4 regions of the Shewanella sp. FeAMO genome follow, and region 2 is predicted to be linked to each of the others. Evidence: predicted binding sites of a transcription regulator. Region 2 holds the regulator's gene; each other region holds the start of a gene.

Region 1 (3,188 bases), 2.0 Mb from region 2:
TTGAAGCCTACGGAATCAAAACCTTGCTCTGCGACCCCTTACTGGCCAAGGCTGGAGACAGCCGCCGTTTTGTCAGCCTGGATGAACTGATTGTCGGCGCCGATATCGTTAGTCTGCACGTGCCTCTGACCCGGGATGGCGAACATCCTACTTGGTATCTGTTTGACGAGCAGCGACTGGAGACATTGAAACCCGGCTGCTGGTTGCTTAACTGCTGCCGCGGTGAAGTGATAGACAATCGCGCGCTGATCCGGGTCAAGGCCAAGCGGCCGGACCTCAAGTTGGTACTGGATGTTTGGCAAGGGGAGCCCAACCCCATGATGGAACTGGTGTCTTTGGTGGAGTTTGGCACCCCGCATATTGCCGGTTACAGCCTGGAAGGCAAGGCCCGGGGCACTTTCATGTTATATCAGGCCTTGATGGCGATACTCAATCGCCCGGCGGACAAGTCGCTTGCCACTCTATTGCCCGAGCGCTGGAATTCCCGGCTCGATATCAGCAGTATGCCCGATGAAAAGGCATTATTGTCTCTATGCCGATTTATTTATGATCTACGTGATGACGATGAAAAATTCCGGAAAATGCTGAAAAACCCCGCAGGTTTTGATGACATGAGAAAAAATCACCGCCATAGGCGAGAATTCAGTGCTTTGACTCTTTCAAACGCCGGGGGTTCTGGGGTAGATTGGTTGTCTCATTTAGGTTTTTCAGGAGTCGGTCTGTAAATGTCGCAGGAATTTAACGTTGTCGTATTGGGTGCCTCAGGGGCTGTGGGTCAAACCATGATAGAAATCCTTGAGGAGCGTAACTTCCCGGTGGCGAATCTGTTTCCACTGGCCAGCAGTCGCAGCGCCGGTGAAACCGTGAGTTTTCACGGTAAACAGGTAGAGATCCTCGATGTGGAGAGCTTCGACTGGACTCAGGCGCAGATAGGCTTCTTCTCTGCCGGTGGTGATGTTTCGGCCAAGTGGGCGCCGATAGCGGCCGATGCCGGTTGTGTGGTGATAGATAACACCTCCCACTACCGTTACGACCTGGATATTCCATTGGTTATTCCAGAGGTCAATCCACAGGCGATTGCCGACTTCCGTAACCGTAATATTATCGCCAATCCCAACTGCTCAACCATTCAGATGTTGGTGGCGCTCAAGCCTATCTATGATGCCTTTGGGATCAGCCGTATCAATGTGGCCACTTATCAGTCGGTTTCCGGTACAGGCAAAAAGGCGATTGAAGAGCTGGCGGGTCAATCTGCCAAGCTGCTGCAGGGCTTGCCTTCAGAGCCCAAGGTTTATGATAAGCAGATAGCTTTCAACGTGTTGCCGCATATAGATAAGTTTATGGAAAATGGCTACACCAAAGAAGAGATGAAGATGGTTTGGGAAACCCAGAAGATCCTCGGCGACAGCGAGGTCTTGGTGAACCCTACCGCGGTACGGGTACCTGTGTTCTATGGCCATTCGGAAGCGATTCATATCGAGACGCTGCAGCCGGTTGATGCCGCGGAAGTCAAGGCGGTATTGCGGGATGCCGAAGGCGTGGTGTTGTTTGAAGATGATGATGATTATCCGACAGCTGTCACCGAAGGTGCCGGTAGTGACCCTGTGTATGTCGGCCGGGTGCGCAAGGATATTTCCCACGATCTGGGCATAGATCTTTGGGTGGTCTCTGACAATATCCGCAAGGGCGCGGCGCTCAACAGTGTACAGATAGGCGAGATCTTAATCCGCGATTATCTCTAACACTCTAAGAACTCTTTGTTTCTGTTGAAAAAGCCTGCAAGCAGCAGGCTTTTTTTGTTTTGCAAATGTGAACAGTAGCAGGGCGGACATTTCTGGTTTATAGTAATCTCAATAAATACAAATGCCTAAAGCCAGTCGTCAGTTGGCGAAACCAGCGCTTGAAAGGGAAGAATGGATGAACTTTCGCACTTCATATCTTGTTGGCCTGATGGCCGCTTTTTTTGCCCTGAACCAAGGTACTCTCATTGAACCCGCCCATGCAGAAGGCCTGAAAATTACCGGCCCTGATGGTCAGGTGCGCCAACAGGTACGCCAGTATGGTCCGACTACGCCATCAGACACCTTCTGGAGCATTGCCCAGAAAGTCAGACCGGATTCCAGTGTCAGCATCTATCAGGTCATGGCCGCTATATTTGAGGCCAACCCGCACGCCTTCACCTCCAATAATTACAACAGCCTGGAACGGGGCATGATACTGCTGATCCCTTCCAAAGAGGTGATGCAGGCTATCCCCTTGAGTATGGCCAGAGCCCGTGCCGAGCAGGACGACAAGAGCTGGTCTTCCGGTAAGCCGCTAAAAGCAGATGATGGCAAAATTGAAACCGCCAAAGCCCCCGAGCGTGAAAGCCAAGCCGCAAAAGAGCCAACGGCGGCCACCCAAACTCCAACAGCGGCGCAGCCATCCAATGTAGCTACAAGTGCCAAGGAAAACAGCGCGCAGCCGAAGGTCAGTGAGCCATCGACTGAGCCAACTCAAGTGGCTGCAGACAAATCGCCAGCCACCACAACCGAAAAAGCAGCCACGGAAGCAACTCCGGAAACGGCCGACGACAACAGCATTGAAGCGCTGCAGAGCCGCAATCTGAGCCTGACCGATGAACTGGGACGCGCGCAGGACCTGCTCACAGTGGCCAATACCGATAACCAAGGGCTGCAAGCGCAAATCGATGAACTGAATCAGCGTCTGTCTGTGTTGGAAGAGTCTCTGCAGGCCAGCAAAAAGCAGGAGCAGCAACTCAAAGCCGAAAACGCTGAACTCAAGCAGCAACTTCAAGCTGCCAGCGCTACGGCTAATGAGCCGGACGACCTCTGGCGCAGCCTGATGGACAACCCGCTGTTACTGGCCCTGGCCGCGGCCATACCCGCGGTACTGCTGTTGTTATTGCTATGGAGCATGCTGCGCCGCAGACGTAAACAGAGTGATGCCCAAGCTCCACAGACCGAAGCGGCTCCAATGGCTGCCGCGGCTATCGCCGGCGCGGCCACAGCCGAGATGGCCAATGCCGACGATGAATTGGCGGTGCATCTGGATGATGATCCGGACGATTCCATTGATTCACTGCTGGATGTCGACAGCTCAGCGCTGCAGCCTGAGCCGGAAGTTGAGAGTGACAACGAGCAGATGGACATGGCGCAGGAGATGTTCATCGACTCGGGAGAGGGAGA
Region 2 (3,188 bases):
GCCACGGAGGTTTTCCAACAGGCTGCCAATCATGGGCAGGGGGAGATTATCCACACAGTAGTAACCCAGGTCTTCGAGTACCCTGAGGGCAACGGATTTTCCGGAACCGGAGCGGCCTGAGACTATGGCGAGTTTCATCCTGTGATCACCTGATAGAGTTCTGTTTCGTCGCTGGATTTTCGCAACTGCTTGAGTATCGCCTTATCGCTGAGCTTTTCAGCCATGGCGGATAGGGTACTCAGGTGTTGCTGACATTGATCTGCGGGCACCAGGAGGGCGAACAGTATGTCCACCGGCTGGTTGTCTATGGCATCGAAGGCGATAGGCTCTTCGCATTTGACCAGCACGGCAATCGGCTCTGTAATGTCCGGTAGTCTGCCATGCGGAATCGCAATACCATTACCTATACCTGTGCTCCCCATCTTTTCGCGGGCCAAAAGGCTTTCAAAAATCGCTTGAGAGGAAAGGGTGGGGTACTGGGCGCTAGCGAGATCGCTAATCAGCTCCAGTACCTTTTTCTTACTGCCCGGAGTGGCACAGGTAGTGCACTCCGGCCGCAGGATGGTACTCAGTTCCATCGTTAGTGTTTTGTCAGCTTTTCTTTGTGTTTAATGACCTGACGATCCAATTTATCAATCAGAACGTCGATGGCGGCATACATGTCGGCATGTTCAGAAGTTGCATAGACTTCGCCGCCTGTGAGGTGGATCTTGGCTTCGGCTATCTGTTGCAGTTTTTGTACATTGAGCACAACGTGCACATTATTGATCTGTTCGAAATGGCGTTCAAGTTTAGAAAACTTACTTTCCACGTAGTCACGCAGTGAGTCGGTGATCTCGATATGATGTCCTGTCAGGTTGATTTGCATAGAAAGATTCCTCCAATTTCCAACTGTGGATTTATAAACTCTTACGCTGGTTCGACGGTGGTATCATCATAGCCTCGCGATACTTGGCTATGGTGCGTCTTGCAACGTTGATTCCCTGTTCTGCCAGAAGTTGCGCCATCTTGCTGTCGCTCAAAGGCTTCTTCTGGTTTTCCGCTGCCACGAGCTTCTTGATAAAAGCCCTGATCGCCGTGGAAGAGCATTCTCCGCCATCTTCGGTGCCGACATGGCTGGAGAAGAAGTACTTCAATTCAAATATTCCCCTGGGGGTATGCATATACTTTTGAGTGGTGACCCTGGAGATGGTCGATTCATGCATCTCGACCGCTTCGGCAATATCGTTGAGCACCATGGGTTTCATGGCCTCTTCACCATATTCAAAAAATCCCTGCTGGAACTGCACTATACAGTTGGCCACCTTGAGCAGGGTGTCGTTGCGGCTCTCCAGGCTCTTGATAAACCATTTGGCTTCCTGAAGATGACCTCGAATAAACTGGCTGTCTGATTGACTGCGGGCGCTACGAGCCATAGCCGCATACTGCTGATTGATCCCGAGTTTGGGCATACAGTCCGGGTTGAGTTCTACTACCCAGCGGCCGTTTTTCTTCCAGACACTGACATCAGGGATCACATATTCCTCGTCCATCGGCTGCACCAGCAAGCCGGGGCGGGGATTGAGGCTCTGAATCAGGTTGATGGCGTCACGCAGCTGATCTTCCTTGAGCTTGGTCTTGCGCATCAGGGTGCGGAAATCACGGGCGGCAATGAGATCCAGATGTTCGTCAATCAACAAGCGGGCGTCGGCCAGATGCGGGGTGTCTGCGTTGAACTGTTGCAACTGGATCAGCAGGCATTCGCGCAGATCTCTGGAGGCGATGCCGACAGGATCGAAGTGCTGGATCCGCTTGAGTACTGCCTCGACTTCATCGAGCTCAATCTCAGGGTTGCCCATGGCTTCGAGGATCTCCTCTGTGCTCTGGGTCAGATAGCCCTGCTCGTCGATGGCATCAATAATGGCGGTGGCAATGGCGTCGTCGGTATCGGAAAACGGGGTCAGGTTCTTCTGCCATTCCAGATGTTCATAGAGACCTTCGCTGGTTTCACCCTGGAAGGGCATATCATCTTCACGGCCCATGGCCGGCCCGGAGGCGCTGGCGGCGGTAAAGACTTCGTCCCAGGTGGTATCCATAGGTAATTCATCCGGCATAGACTCATTGTTCAATGCCTCTGAGGTTTCTACCGTGGAACCATCTTCCTGCTTGGCGCTCAACTCGCCGGCGTCGTTTTCCTTGTGGTTGTCGTCGATAGCGTCATCCTGGTTGTCCTCGGCCATTTCCAACAGAGGGTTGGCTTCCAAGGCTTCCTGGATTTCCTGCTGCAGCTCAAGGGACGACAGTTGCAGCAGGCGAATAGCCTGTTGCAACTGAGGTGTCATGGTCAACTGTTGACCCAGTTTGAGCTGGAGTGACGCTTTCATTATACCGCTAATCCCTACTCGTTATTTTTCAAGGAAAAAATTCAATAATAACAAACTATAATACCCGGAATTGCCACCGGATGACATGATCCTAACTATAGCCTGAATTGTTCGCCTAAGTACACAGCGCGCACTTGCTGGTTGTCCAAGATTTCAGCGGGTGTGCCCTCGGCGATCAACTGCCCATGGCTGACTATGTAGGCTCGCTCACAAACGTCGAGTGTTTCGCGAACATTGTGGTCTGTGATCAGCACCCCCAAACCGCGGGACTTAAGCTGTTCGATGATTTTCTTGATATCGATAACTGAGATGGGATCCACACCGGCGAACGGCTCATCCAGCAGAATGAACTGTGGATTGGCGGCCAATGCCCGGGCGATTTCCACTCGGCGGCGTTCTCCGCCGGAGAGGGACATCCCCAGGCTGTCACGTATGTGGGTAATATGGAATTCTTCCAGCAACTGTTCGAGTTGTTCCTCGCGCTCGTCGCTGTTGAGTTCTTTGCGGGTTTGCAGCACGGCCATGATGTTGTCATGCACCGACAGCTTGCGGAAAATACTGGCTTCCTGTGGCAGGTAGCCTATGCCTTTACGGGCACGCAGGTGCATGGGATCCAGGGTCAGCTCGTCGTCGTCAATGAAGATACGGCCCTTGTCACTCTGTACCAACCCAACCACCATATAGAAGGTGGTGGTCTTGCCTGCCCCGTTGGGGCCCAGCAGCCCCACGATTTGGCCGGTATTGACCGACAGGCTGACGTCTTTGACGACGTTGCGTTTCTTGTAACTCTTTGCCAGATTCTGTGCCGTCAGGGTGCTGGTCATT
Region 3 (3,188 bases), 2.4 Mb from region 2:
AAATCTTCTGGGTGGCCACTACCTTGGTACCTGCGCCCAGGTTAAGGCCATTGGGCAGCTTGGTGTTGGAAGCACTGATACCACCGGCCTGATTGACCGTCTGATACAGTAAGTCTTCAAATATCGCCCGGCCCTTTTTGTAGCCTATGGTGCTGGCATTAGCGACGTTATTTGAAATCACCGAGATGTCTGTTTGCTGGGCATCTAGCCCAGTCTTACTTATCCATAACGCGGGATGCATATCAATTACTCCTAGCTAATGCGCATCAATGAAGCGGACGACTTGTCGTTCTCTTCTGCGGTTTTCATCATTTTTACCTGCAGCTCAAACTGACGTTGCAGCTCAATCAGGTTGACCATTTCATCCACGGCATTGACATTGCTGCCTTCCACAGCGCCACTTTCCACATTCACAAAGGGATCGGCGGCGGCCGGATTGCCGTCCAGAGTGCGGAACAAACCATCTTCACCGCGCATCAGATTCTGATTGCCCGGGTTGACCAGCTTGATGCGGCCCACCTCTTCAATCACCTCTGCGGTTGCGCCCTGGGGACGAATGGAGATGGTGCCGTCGGTGGCAATCTGGATTTTGTCTATCGGCAACGGCAGCACTATCGGGCCGTTATCGCCCATTACCGGGTTGCCCCTGTCGTTACGCAGTAAACCTGTGGTGTCAAAACTCAGACTGCCGGAGCGGGTATAGGCCTCGCTGCCATCGGCTGCCTGCACCGCAATCCAGCCTTGATCTTTGATGGCTATGTCCAGATCCCGCCCGGTCGATTTGATAGGACCGGACTGAAAGTTGGCCGAGGGCGACTCTGTCATGGCAAACACCCGGGTCGGCAATCCTTCACCGAAGGCTTGCATAGCACGGGCCTGAGCCATGTCTGACTTGAAACCATCTGTGTTGGCATTGGCCAGGTTGTTACCCCGAACCGCCAGCGCATTCATGTTTTGTTTGGCGCCAGTCATGGCGACATAGAGAAGTTTGTCCACCTGCTGCTCCGTCAATCTTTTTACCTATTCAGGTAAAAGCAAACATCGTGCCAATAAAATGAGCAATCGAGCGCAGTGACAACAGAAGAACTTCAGTAACTTGGGGGTGTGTACAGGGAGAAGCGGCAAGACATTGCCGTAGCGGCAATGTCTTGCGCAGGAAGGATTAGCGGATCTGCAGCACTGTCTGCTGCAGTGTATTGTTCACTTCCAGAGTACGGGAGTTGGCCTGGAAGTTACGCTGAGCCGAAATCAGGTCCACCAGCTCAGTGGTCAGGTCGACGTTGGCCTGTTCCAGCGTTGAGGAACGGATACTGCCGAACACGCCACTGTTGGCCTCACCGGCCAGCGCTGCACCTGAGTCCAGGCTCGCTTTCCAGGAGGTGTTACCTACCTGGCTCAGACCCTGTTCATTGGAGAAACGCGCCAGTGCCACCCGCGCCAAAGGCACGGTCGAGCCATTGCTGTATTTCGCTGAGATCAACCCGTCTGTACCCACTTCCACATTGGTCAGACGACCCACAGTCACCCCATCCTGCGTCAATTCAGTGGCGTTGAACTTTTCCGAGAACTGGGTCGGGTTGTTGAAGTCTATGGTTATTGTCTGGGTTCCGTCCGCCGCAGGGCCGAGAACATTGGCACCGCCAACACCCAACTGCTCTGTGGTGATCACCGCAGGATCTGAACCTATGTAACCGCCGACATCGTTGAACTTGAGCACTGCGCCAGTCCAGCCACCAGCAGTTTGCGCTGTGCCTGTACCATCCGGGTTACCGTCACCATCAGTATCTGTCTGGTAGCTGCCAGCGGCGCCGCCCAGATTGACCGGCTTGTCGTCGATAGCATAATAAGCCACCCAGTTACTCTCGCCCGTGTAGGCGCCATTGTCCGGACGCACAAAATAGGTGGTCAAGGTGTGGGAGTTACCCAGGGAGTCATAAATGGTCACTGCGGTTGAGTTGTTGAAAGTGTCTGACTTGGATGGGTCAAACAGCGCCGGATCTTTGGTGGTCTGGGTGGAATCCAGGTTCATGCTGATGCCGACATTATTGGTCTTCTGCGGGCTACCGGCAGTATCCGGGATCTGCACCGGCTTGGTAGTGGTCAAACTCACAGAGGTGGAGTTGCCGTCTTTATCGACAGGGAAGCTCTGCAGGAAGTTACCTGCGGCATCGACCAGGAAACCGTTTTCATCACGCTTGAAGGCACCGGCGCGGGTGAAAGAGTAATCCTGACTGCCCACATTGGGAGAGGTCACGAAGAAACCGCCACCGTTGATCGCCAAATCCAACGCATTGTTGGTGGAGTTCAGGTTACCCTGGTGGAACTGCTGCGCCACCTGAGTGGTGGTCACACCGCCGCCCACAGTGGTTCTGCCGTTGGAGAAAATCGAGCTGGCGTAAACATCGGCAAACTCGGCCCGGGATTCTTTAAAGCCGACGGTATTGACGTTGGCAATATTGTTGGCTGTGGTATTGAGATCTTTCTGCGCCGCAGCAATCCCACTCAGAGCAATGTTAAAAGACATAATTCACCTCATGATTTTCAGATACTGTCCGGCGCAGCCGGGGCAGAAACAGAATTAAACTTCGGAAACAGCCAGCACGTCGGCCAGTCTGATCCCGCCAATACCTCTTAAGTTCAACACGGCACCACTGGCCGAGTTGAGCGATACACTGGTCACGTGGGCATAGGCACTGACAATAAGATCCTGGGACTTGCCATCGACAACCCCACTGGCCTTCATGGTGTAGATACCAGCCTCAACGGGTTTACCGTCCTTATCCAGGCCGTCCCATTCCACGTCTATGTTGCCGCCGGCACTGCCATCCACATCAAAGGTCTTGATTACCTGGCCGGCTTCATCCTCAACTGTCACCTTGATGGAAGGCATTTTCTCTGGCGATGTGATCACCCCTTTGAGGGTCGGGTCTTCCTCGGAAACATAGCCGGTGCCCGCCGGGATCAACACTTTCTGCCCCACCAGGCCAGATGCCTGCAAAGCCTGACTCGAGGTCATTACCGTGTTGAGGTTAACTATCTCCTCGTTGAGCTTGGAGATACCATCCACGGTAGAAAACGAAGCCATCTGGGCAATCATCTGGTCGTTGTCCACAGGCTTGAAAGGATCCTGCATCGACAACTGCCTACTCAGCAGCGAGAAGAAATCTTCCTGGGTCAGCTGCTGGTTA
Region 4 (3,188 bases), 2.4 Mb from region 2:
TGGGCCGCAACATACCCGGGGGAAGCCACCAGCAGGAACTGACACTTCATCAACGGGCGGGCCACCATACCCAGAGGCAGTTGCTCTGACATGGTCAGCAGCAGATCCAGGCCTTCACTGACCACATCAACCTTATGGTCCAACAGGCTCACCTGCAGCTCGAGATCCGGGTGACGGGTCATAAACTCGGGCAGTGCCGGAATAATATGCATGGTGCCGAACGACTGGGAGATCCCTACCTTGAGCACGCCTCGGGTGGCATCATTGAGGTTGTGCACACTGGCCACCGCCTGATCCGCATCCCGGAGCAGTTCTTCCCCCTGCACATACAGCAGATTACCGGCTTCGGTGAGGCTTAAGCTACGGGTTGTTCGCTGGATCAACTGGATCCCGAGTTTATGTTCAAGATCGGCAACCTGGGTACTGACCTTGGATTTGGATATTCCAAGCCTGCGCGCCGCGGCACTGAAGCTGCCGGCACGGGCGACATGAGTGAAAATAGCGATAGGTTCTAACAGTTCTAACATGAAAGTCGCCTTAAGCCGTTTACAACACTGGTAAAAGCTTTCCTGGAAAAGCGACGGGCCTCACCGTCAAGACCCCAAAATGGGGTGTGGGCTGCCGGGTTTTGGAAAGCGCACTGGGTAGAGTCACTGAGTCCTGACTTGGGTGTCAGTTTTATTATTTTTGCGAAGTATACCAATTCTTTCTTATTGACTCTAACCCAAGGATAGCCTTGAGCCAAAAAAACCGCCGCAGTGATGGCATAATCAACAGATAATCAATAAAAAACCCCTGTATCAAGGGAGGGGAAGATACAGGGGGAATCACCAGCTTAAATCTTATTGCTGCAGTTCAACCTTGCCGGACAGTACCTGGAATTCGCCCAGTTCAGGGATCTGCTTGCGTAACTTGTCTTCCAGCACCACCAAACGTTGGAAGTTGTCGCAAAGCGCGTCGGCTCTCTGCTCCATCTCCTGGGCGCGGGACTCCATTTGCACTTCAATATCCTTGCCCATCTTTTCCATCTTCTGGCTGAAGGCATTGATCTTCTCATCAAAGGTTTCGCCCTCACCTGACATCATGGCGCTGCCCATGGCCATCATCAAACTGCCTAGCGACTGCTGTACCAGTTGCTCTATTTCTTTGGAAAACTCATCACCAAAGGCGTTTTCCAGCGACTCTTCAGTGGCCCCGAGGAAGTACTGGTCACCATTGCGATGAGCCACTTCATAGACTCGCTGTTGCAGACTGTCCATGGTTTCATCCAACTTGGCACCGGCGGCATCACCCAAGAGTGGTGTCAGAGCCATGCTCACGGCCTCGCTCGCCATGGTGACGGCATCTTCCACCAAAGAGATAACTTCGGGTAACTGCTGAGCCATGGCATCCGAGTACTCGTTGACAAGCTTGCTCTGCTCGGCATTCAAGGCCACTTCTTCACCTTCCACATAAAGGCGGCCCGGCTCAATTCGATAGTGTTCTTTCCCTTGATTACTGACACTCAGCTTCTTGGGTTCCAGTGATATGTCGTAGTTGAGTGACATCTCGCATTGCTCATCTCTTGGCTCAAAGTTGATCGCCATAGCAGGCGCCGCCGCAAACAGTGCACACACCAAAGATATTCCACCAATTGCTTGTTTCATTCTGTCTTCCCTCTCGTTTTAATCTGCCGAGTAAACTTGGTTACCGCTTATGGCTCAGAATAAAGCAGACTTTGTGCCAAAGTTATAATCAACTGATACTAAAAGAATAAACATCAAGTATGGCAGCAGAATATGAAAATCCACCATCTAGGAGTGGCAAATTTTACCAACTTGTAGCCGTTATGATGAATAAGACACAAGAAACCAAAGAAAGGTTTAACAGGGAAAGCTCTGGATGGCCTAGACTGTTCCTTTTCTTCACTGCATTCGGGATTAAAAGCCATAATAGCCGCTGTGCCAGCAGCCTAAAGTCGTGGTGTTCCACACCACACCGAGCAAGAGGCTTTGCTTGTCCAAAGCCCCTTGCATCCCCAAGGACACCCCGACGTAGCCGAAATCCCCGCTGGCTTATGAAACAAATTGGCTACACTCAGGACTCGCCAAACGCATCCATGCATAAGGGCCAGCTCGCCTTCCTTGGCTCGCGCTCATGAACTTGTCGCTTCGCAACATTCGCCTTGCTCGACCTTCGAGCCTCGACATCCCTGTCTCGGCTACGCCAATTTGCAACAACGCCAGCGGCGGCTCCGAAGGGGAGTCGGTGCAATTCTGTAAGAGCTAACTTGTTTGAAGCGACCTATATGCCCGCAGACATACACCTCATTTTCAGGCACAGGCGGAACTGTGACCTTCCGAGCCAGGGATGGCGAGGCAGAGCTTACAGGGATGTACTTGCAGCGAGTCACAGGATCGCCTGTGCATAAGCCTGCGGCAGGCAATGAGAAACATCCGTCGCCGGAGGCCCTGCCAATACTAATTAGTAACTTTTAGCTAAAAGCTATGATAGCCGCTGTGCCAGCAGCCTAAAGTCGTGGAGCTTCGCCCCACACCCGACCAAGAAGGGATCAACAGCAATCCCCTCTTGGATCTCCCTTGCCGCCCCACACGGTGTCGAAAGCCCCTCGGCCTAATGGCGCAAATAACTATCGCTTCAGACGCTCATCCCTGATTCGACTGTCGCTGCTTCGGCATCCATGCCTCAGCTATGTTATTTGCGCCAACGGCTTTCGGCGACACCGAGGGGGAGTCGGTGCAATTCCTCATCCCAAAGTGTCGTATTCAGCTGCAGATATACGCCTAATTCCAGGTACAGGCGGGACTGTGACCGTCGAAAACAGGGACTTTTTCGTCGAGCGCCCAAGGATGGGTTAACAGCGTGTCATAGGATCGCCTGTGCATAAGCCTGCGGCAGGCAATGAGAAACATCCGTCGCCGGAGGCCCTTAGTAACTTTTAGCTGGCAGCCATGATAGCCGCTGTACCAGCGGCCTAAAGTCGTGGAGCTTCACCCCACACCCGAGGAAAGGGGGCTGTATCGACTCGCCCCCTTTCCAACCCCCCTGCGACCCGCGACGCAGCGGAAACCCCCTTGTGCTTATGATGCCAATTCGCTATCGCGCCAGACGCTCATCCCTGATTCGACTGGCGCTGCTTCGGCATCCATGCCTCGCTACGCGATTATCATCAACGCCCTGCGGCCACT

What was found. Region 2 encodes sigma-54, which starts transcription at its own class of promoters, with help from an activator protein. Its sites were predicted from a motif close to GTTGGCACGNNNNTNGNNT; they were not measured.
Region 1: a site for sigma-54 is predicted at 1,884-1,902, ahead of ACWAU4_RS09330 (FimV/HubP family polar landmark protein). Genes of this name have one in related genera too.
Region 3: a site for sigma-54 is predicted at 1,033-1,051, ahead of flgF (flagellar basal-body rod protein FlgF). Genes of this name have one in related genera too.
Region 4: a site for sigma-54 is predicted at 1,709-1,727, ahead of ACWAU4_RS06830 (YggN family protein). Genes of this name have one in related genera too.

What each region holds. Positions count from the first base shown of each region.
Region 1 is NZ_CM132201.1:2,076,151-2,079,338, forward strand. It holds gene ACWAU4_RS09320 (4-phosphoerythronate dehydrogenase) at 1-725, shown strand, start outside; gene ACWAU4_RS09325 (aspartate-semialdehyde dehydrogenase) at 726-1,742, shown strand; gene ACWAU4_RS09330 (FimV/HubP family polar landmark protein) at 1,918-3,188, shown strand, end outside.
Region 2 is NZ_CM132201.1:4,120,956-4,124,143, reverse strand. It holds gene rapZ (RNase adapter RapZ) at 1-138, opposite strand, end outside; gene ptsN (PTS IIA-like nitrogen regulatory protein PtsN) at 135-578, opposite strand; gene hpf (ribosome hibernation promoting factor) at 581-868, opposite strand; gene ACWAU4_RS18540 (RNA polymerase factor sigma-54) at 900-2,363, opposite strand; gene lptB (LPS export ABC transporter ATP-binding protein) at 2,459-3,187, opposite strand; gene lptA (lipopolysaccharide transport periplasmic protein LptA) at 3,184-3,188, opposite strand, start outside.
Region 3 is NZ_CM132201.1:1,680,283-1,683,470, reverse strand. It holds gene flgG (flagellar basal-body rod protein FlgG) at 1-241, opposite strand, end outside; gene flgF (flagellar basal-body rod protein FlgF) at 253-996, opposite strand; gene flgE (flagellar hook protein FlgE) at 1,163-2,524, opposite strand; gene flgD (flagellar hook assembly protein FlgD) at 2,579-3,188, opposite strand, start outside.
Region 4 is NZ_CM132201.1:1,510,740-1,513,927, reverse strand. It holds gene ACWAU4_RS06835 (LysR family transcriptional regulator) at 1-527, opposite strand, end outside; gene ACWAU4_RS06830 (YggN family protein) at 843-1,646, opposite strand.